2 linked regions of the Hyalangium gracile genome follow. The protein of the gene in region 2 interacts with the protein of the main gene of each other region in a pairwise test. Links are inferred from orthologs where the notes say so. Each region holds a gene or a part of one and is shown on either strand. Other genes may lie near its edges.

Evidence for each region.
Region 1: the proteins of KY572_RS11985 (region 2) and bioB interact in binary tests that used the Escherichia coli proteins (3 or more experiments, as listed by UniProt). The link is inferred for Hyalangium gracile from one-to-one orthologs.

Annotation. Positions count from the first base shown.
Region 1 is NZ_JAHXBG010000004.1:540,943-544,067, reverse strand. The notes cover bases 58-2,871. They hold bioB (biotin synthase BioB), read right to left. Parts: upstream 2,068-2,871; coding sequence 1,048-2,067; downstream 58-1,047. Other genes in these bases: KY572_RS11065 (FecR family protein), read right to left, coding at 2,217-2,871; bioF (8-amino-7-oxononanoate synthase), read right to left, coding at 58-1,043. Also shown: more of bioF, read right to left, coding at 1-57; more of KY572_RS11065, read right to left, coding at 2,872-2,942; KY572_RS11060 (winged helix-turn-helix transcriptional regulator), read right to left, coding at 3,069-3,125. UniProt on the Escherichia coli protein: Catalyzes the conversion of dethiobiotin (DTB) to biotin by the insertion of a sulfur atom into dethiobiotin via a radical-based mechanism.
Region 2 is NZ_JAHXBG010000005.1:293,023-296,100, forward strand. The notes cover bases 299-3,065. They hold KY572_RS11985 (class II glutamine amidotransferase), read left to right. Parts: upstream 299-1,153; coding sequence 1,154-1,978; downstream 1,979-3,065. Other genes in these bases: hutI (imidazolonepropionase), read left to right, coding at 299-1,057; KY572_RS11990 (DUF3969 family protein), read right to left, coding at 1,911-2,372; tsaE (tRNA (adenosine(37)-N6)-threonylcarbamoyltransferase complex ATPase subunit type 1 TsaE), read right to left, coding at 2,400-2,876; KY572_RS12000 (NAD(P)H-hydrate dehydratase), read right to left, coding at 2,873-3,065. Also shown: more of hutI, read left to right, coding at 1-298; more of KY572_RS12000, read right to left, coding at 3,066-3,078.

The sequences.
Region 1 (3,125 bases), on a different replicon or contig from region 2:
AGGCCTCGCTCCCGGCAGCGGCGAGCGGCGTCCATGGCCGCGTCCGCCTCGCCGAGGATGACGGGGAAGATGGCGCAGCGAGGCTCGGCGGGGACGCCCAGGGCGCGCAGCCCCTTGGCGAAGCGCCGGATGTTGCGCCACAGCCGCTCGCGCAGCGGGACGTCCCCTTCCACCACGTCCACGGCGGCCTCGGCGGCGGCGCAGAGGGCCGCGGGCAGCGAGGTGGAGAAGACGAAGGGACGTGCGCGGTTGAGGAGCAGGTCCGCCACGGCCCGCGAGGTGGCCACATAGCCCCCCAGACACCCGAGCGCCTTGCTCAGCGTGCCCACGCGCAGGTCCACCTCCGCCTCGACGCCCAGCTCCTCGCACAGCCCGGCGCCTCGGGCTCCGAGCACGCCGGTGGCATGGGCCTCGTCCACCAGCAGCGCGGCGCCGTGCTCTCGACAGGCGGCGAGGAGCTCTCGCAGCGGGGCGAGGTCTCCATCCATGGAGAACACCGTGTCGGTCACCACGAGCTTGCGGCGTGCCGGCGTCTGCGCGAGGGCCCGCGCGAGCGCCTCGGCGTCCGCGTGCGGATAGACGACCACGCGCGCGCGCGACAGCCGACACCCGTCCACGAGCGAGGCGTGGTTGAGCGCATCGGAGAACACCGCGTCCCCGGAGCCCACGAGCGCGGGGATGATGCCGGTGTTGGCGGCGAAGCCCGTGTTGAACAGGAGCACGGCCTCGGCGCGCTCGAAGGCGGCCAGCCGCGCCTCCAGCCGATGGTGCAGCGGCGTGTCGCCCACCACGACGCGGCTGGCGCCGGTGCCCACGCCATGGCGCTCGAAGGCCGCCACCGCCGCGGCCCTCAAGGTCGTCGAGGAGGCCAGGCCCAGGTAGTCGTTGGACGAGAAGTTGATGAACGTCTCGCCGCCCACCTGCACCACGGCGCCCTGGGCGGGCTCCAGGGGCTCCAGGTAGCGGCGCAGGCCGCGCGCGGAGAGGGACTCCAGGTCCTCCCGGGCCCACGCCGTGGCGATGCCCTCTGCTTCCCGGCGCATGGGGCTAGCGCGACACGTCCGGCTCGAGCGGCTTGATGCCGGCCTTCTCGAGCAGCGCCATGTCCTGGGTGTACTCGGGGTTGCCGGTGGTCAGCAGCTTCTCGCCGAAGAAGAGCGAGTTGGCGCCCGCGAGCATGCACAAGAGCTGCGCCTCCTCGTTCATCTGCTTGCGGCCCGCCGACAGGCGCACCATGGACAGGGGCATGAGCAGGCGCGCCGTGGCGATGGTGCGCACCATCTCCACCGTCTCCACGCGCTTCTCGTTGGCCAGCGGCGTGCCCTCCACGGCGACCAGCGCGTTGATGGGCACGGACTCGGGGTGCACTTCCTGGTTGGCCAGCGTCAGCAGCAGCTTGCAGCGGTCATCCACGGACTCGCCCAGGCCGATGATGCCGCCCGAGCACACGGAGATGCCGGCCTGGCGCACGCGCTCCAGCGTGTTGAGCCGGTCCTCATAGGTGCGCGTGGAGATGATGTCGCCGTAGTGCTCGGCGGAGGTGTCCAGGTTGTGGTTGTAGGCCGACAGGCCCGCCTCGCGCAGGCGCTTCGCCTGGCTCTCGGTGAGCATGCCCAGCGTGGCGCAGGCCTCCATGCCCAGCTTGCGCACGCCCTTCACCATCTCCAGGACGCTGTCGAACTGGGGGCCGTCCTTCACCTCGCGCCAGGCGGCGCCCATGCAGAAGCGGGTGGCGCCGGCGGAGCGCGCGCGGGCGGCGGCGTCCAGCACCTCCTGCACGGCCATGAGCTTCTCGGCCTTCACCCCCGTCTTGTAGCGAGCCGCCTGCGGGCAGTACGAGCAGTCCTCCGGGCAGCCGCCCGTCTTGATGGACAACAGCGAGCACAGCTGCACCTTGTTGTCCTGGAACACCGCGCGGTGCACCGTCTGCGCCTTGTGGATCAGCTCCAGCAGGGGCAGCTCGTAGAGGGCACGCACCTCGGGCAGCGTCCAGTCGTGGCGGACGGTGACTCCCGGGGGCGGCGCGGCGAAGTGGGCGTGGCCGTGGAAGGACTCGGCGTCGGACATGGGGCTTGGGGCTCCTCGGTGGGACGAGCCGCGCAAACTGCTCGGACGCCCGAGGGTTGTCAACGCTCGGGCGCCGACAGGTTGACGAGTCCGAAGCCCACGGTGCGACAAATCCTCACACCGCACTGGGGCCGTCCGCCGCCGAGGGGTTAGCGGCGGTTGCGCCGCTCCCGGAGCCGCTCGCGCTGCTCCTGCCTGCGCTCCTGGAACCTTCGCTCCAGAGGAAGGTGGCGCAGCTTCTCCACCCGCTCATGGGCGGCGCGGACGAAGCGATGGAAGCGCCCCTGGGGGCCGACGAAGCGCTCCCGGAGGGCCCTCTCGCGCAGGAAGCGCACGCGCTCTCCGCCTCGGACCTGGTGCACCTGACGCGCCTCCGGCCGAGCCTGCCCCGGAGCGCTCCCGTCATGCTGCACCTCGACGAGCCCCTCCTCCACGTCCACGCGCGTCTCCTCGCCGGCCACCTCCACCTGGAAGGTGGTGCCGCGCACTCCGGCGACGGCGCGCTCGGTGGTGACGTCGAACTTGGCGGAGGAGCCCGCCACGGCCTTCTTCACCCTGGCCCACACCGTTCCGACCAGGAGGCGGGCGGAGAAGCCCTTGCGCTCCAGCCCGGCGAAGGTGGCCTCGTCGATGCGCAGCTGGGAGCCGCCCGCGAGCACCAGGGTGCTCTCGTCCGTCAGGAGCAGGGCGAGGTTGCCTCCGTCCTTCACCGCCAGGACATCCCCCACCTCGATGGCCGAGCCCTCCTCGAGCGCCTCGACGGCGCCTCCCGAGGCCGTGCGGGTGGCCTCGCCCTCGAGCTGGGCGACGCGTCCCACCTCCGCCAGCGCGGGCAGGGCGAAGAGACACGTCAACCAGAGCAGCGGGCGATACATGGAAGAACCTCCGAGGGAGCAGCGCTCAGTCTCGCCTAACACACCGAGCGCCCGAAAGTTGCGGACGCCTCGGGGGGACGACACCCCGGCCCGGAAGGAGCAGCTCGACAGGGACCCGAGCCCCGCTCACTTCTTGCCGCGCTTCTTCCGCGCGACGACCTCCTCATAGGCCGCCTGGAGCCC
Region 2 (3,078 bases):
GATGGTGGGCCCCGGCTTCGTGGATCCGCACACGCACCTGGTCTTCGCGGGCGAGCGCTCCACCGAGTTCGATCTGCGCTGCCAGGGCGCCACCTATCTGCAGATTGCCCAGGCGGGCGGCGGCATCGTCAGCACCGTGCGCGCCACCCGGGCCGCGAGCGAGGAGGAGCTGATCCGCCTCGCCCTGCCCCGCCTCCGGCGCCTGCTGGAGTACGGCGTGACGACGGCAGAGGTGAAGAGCGGCTATGGGCTGGACGTGGACAGCGAGCTGAAGATGCTGCGCGTGGTGCGCCGGCTCTCGAGCCTCACGCCGGTGGAGCTGGTGCCCACGCTGCTGTGCGCCCACGCCGTGCCCGAGGAGTTCAAGGGCCGCCGCGAGGCGTACGTGGACCTCTGCGAGCGGGAGATCCTCCCCGCCGTGGCGCGAGAGGGCCTGGCGCGCTTCTGCGACATCTTCGTCGAGCAGAGCGCCTTCACCCCGGACGAGGCTCGCCGGCTGCTCACCGCCGCGAAGGCGCTGGGAATGCAGCCCCGGCTGCACGGAGATCAGCTCACCTCGGGCGGAGGCGCGGAGCTGGCCGCCGAGCTGGGCGCCGCCACCGTGGACCACCTGGAGCACGTGAGCGATGCCGGCATCCACGCGATGGCCGCCGCGGATGTCTCCGCCGTGCTCGTACCCACCTCCACCCTCTTCCTGCGCATGCGCCCCTACGCCCCTGGCCGGAAGTTGCGTGACGCGGGCGTCAACATTGCTTTGGGCACAAACATCAATCCTGGCTCGGCGATGACAGAGAATCTTCCCCTGGCCATGGGGCTTGCCTGCCTGGAGAACGGGCTGACAGCGGCGGAGGTGTACTGGGCAACCACCCGAGGCGCCGCTCTGGCTCTGGGTCTACCCTCTCACGGGCGTCTGGCTTTGGGCGACGTTGCCGACATCGTTATTTTTTCGTGCACAAACTATCGGCACCTGCCCTACCACCTCGGAGTGAACCACTCGCGCACGGTGTTGAAAGGCGGGCGTGTTGTCATTCGTGACGGCGTGTCACACTGTGAATAACAGGAGGGGCCCCGACTTCTTGACAGTGAGCATGGCTCCGAGAGACACAGAATGTGCCGTCGGGGCCGGCTGTCATTATTCCGTCGACCGAACGCTATGTGCCGTCTCTTTGGATTCCGCTCTGCTGTTCCCGCTGCTGTCCATCCGGCGCTGGTGACCGAGAAGAACTCGCTCGTCATCCAGTCACGCGAGCACAAGGATGGATGGGGAATCGCGGCCTATGGAGTCGAGCAGCGCCCCACGGTGGCGCACGGCGTCGGTCCGGCGCACAGTGATCCCGACTTCCACCGCGTGAGCAGTCTGGTGTCGTCACATACGGTGGTGGCGCACGTGCGACAGGCCTCGGTGGGCGGAGTGGAGCTGCGCAACTCGCACCCGTTCCTGTTCGGCCCGTGGTCCTTCGTGCACAACGGGACGCTGCGCAACTTCGATCGCCACCGCAAGGCGGTCGAGTCGCTCGTCCGCTCGGATCTGGCCGCGAACATCCGCGGCACGACGGACTCCGAGCGCTGCTTTCACCTCTTCCTCACGCGGATGGCCACGCGCAGCTCGCTGGAGGGCGCGGTGCGGCTGGAGGATGTGGCGGCCTCGCTGGCCGAGACGATGGAGCTGGTGGCCAACATCACGGATGAGCCCGGCCAGGATCGCTCGGCGATGAACTTCCTCGTCACCAACGGCGAGGTGATGGTGGCCACGCGCCGCAACCGGACGCTGTTCGTGTCGGACGGGCGCCGCTCGACGTCGTGCACCGCGGCCCCGCTCCAGCACGGCACGCGGCTGGGTCAGCTCCTCATCGCGAGCGAGGTGCTGTGCGGCAACCAGACCGCGTGGAACGAGGTCTCCGAGGACGAGGTCATCGGCGTCGACGGCCGCCTCGTGCTGCACCGCTGGCGGCTCTCGGAGTTCGCCCTCTCCCGCTGACGGCGCCTCGCCTCGGTGAGGAGCGCAGCCACGAGCTCCCGAGCTGAGCCTCGGATGGAGCCAGCTCCCCGAGCACGTTGAGGGCGTTCTCACGGATGTCGCGGAACGCGCTCTTCAGGCCATGAGGCGCCAGCTGCTCCACGTCCTCGAGCTCCGAGCCCGCGTGCAGGGCCTCCACGAGCCTGCGATCCACGCCTCCATGCGCCTTCCCGGACGGGCTTGCGAAGCGGAGGAACACGGGGACGAAGAAGTGATCGCACGCATCGCTCGGGGTCATCTTCCCCGCCTCGACGGCCTCCGCGAGCCCCAAGGCGATGGTGGCCAGGAGCTTCTCCACCTCCTCCTTCCCTTGCGCCCTCAGCTCGAGCTTCACCGCTCTGGATGACCTCTTCATGGGCCTCTCCCAGGTCGCCTGTACGCCTCAAGCCAGCCACGCGGAGAGCAGCTCCGCGGGCCTTCGCCCGAATGCCTCGGCATGCAGCTCGCGCGCGTCCTCGGCCACGGGCCTGAGGGTGAGGCGCAGATACTCGCGTGGCGCTGCCTCGGGGACCTTGTCCAGCCACTCCACCAGCACGGCGCCGTCGCCACCGAGCAGATCGAGGAAGCCGGTGGCGTACAGCTCGTCATAGTCGGCGATGCGGTAGAGGTCCGCGTGGTACAGCGGGATGCGGCCCCGGTACGGGTAGACGATGGCGAAGGTGGGGCTGGCCACCTCCGAGCGCGGCACCTGGGCGCCCTCGGCCACGCCGCGCACCAGGTGCGTCTTGCCCGCGCCCAGATCGCCGATGAGTCCGACGAAGTCTCCCGGCTGGAGCAGCTGGCCCAGCCGCACGCCGAGCCGATGCGTCTCCTCGGGAGACTCCGAGCGCACGGTCCGAGTCAGCGTGGGAGTGCTCATCGATCCCACCGCACCCAGACATCGCAGAGCCCCTTGATGATGTCTCCCGCGATGAGCCCCACCTTCCCGCGTCGCTTCGCCGCGAGATCTCCGGCCAGGCCGTGGGTGTAGACGGCGGCCCAGATGGCCTGGGGGACTCGGAGCCCCTGCCCGAGGAACGCGCCACAGATGCCGGAGAGCACATCTCCCGAGCCTCCCGTGG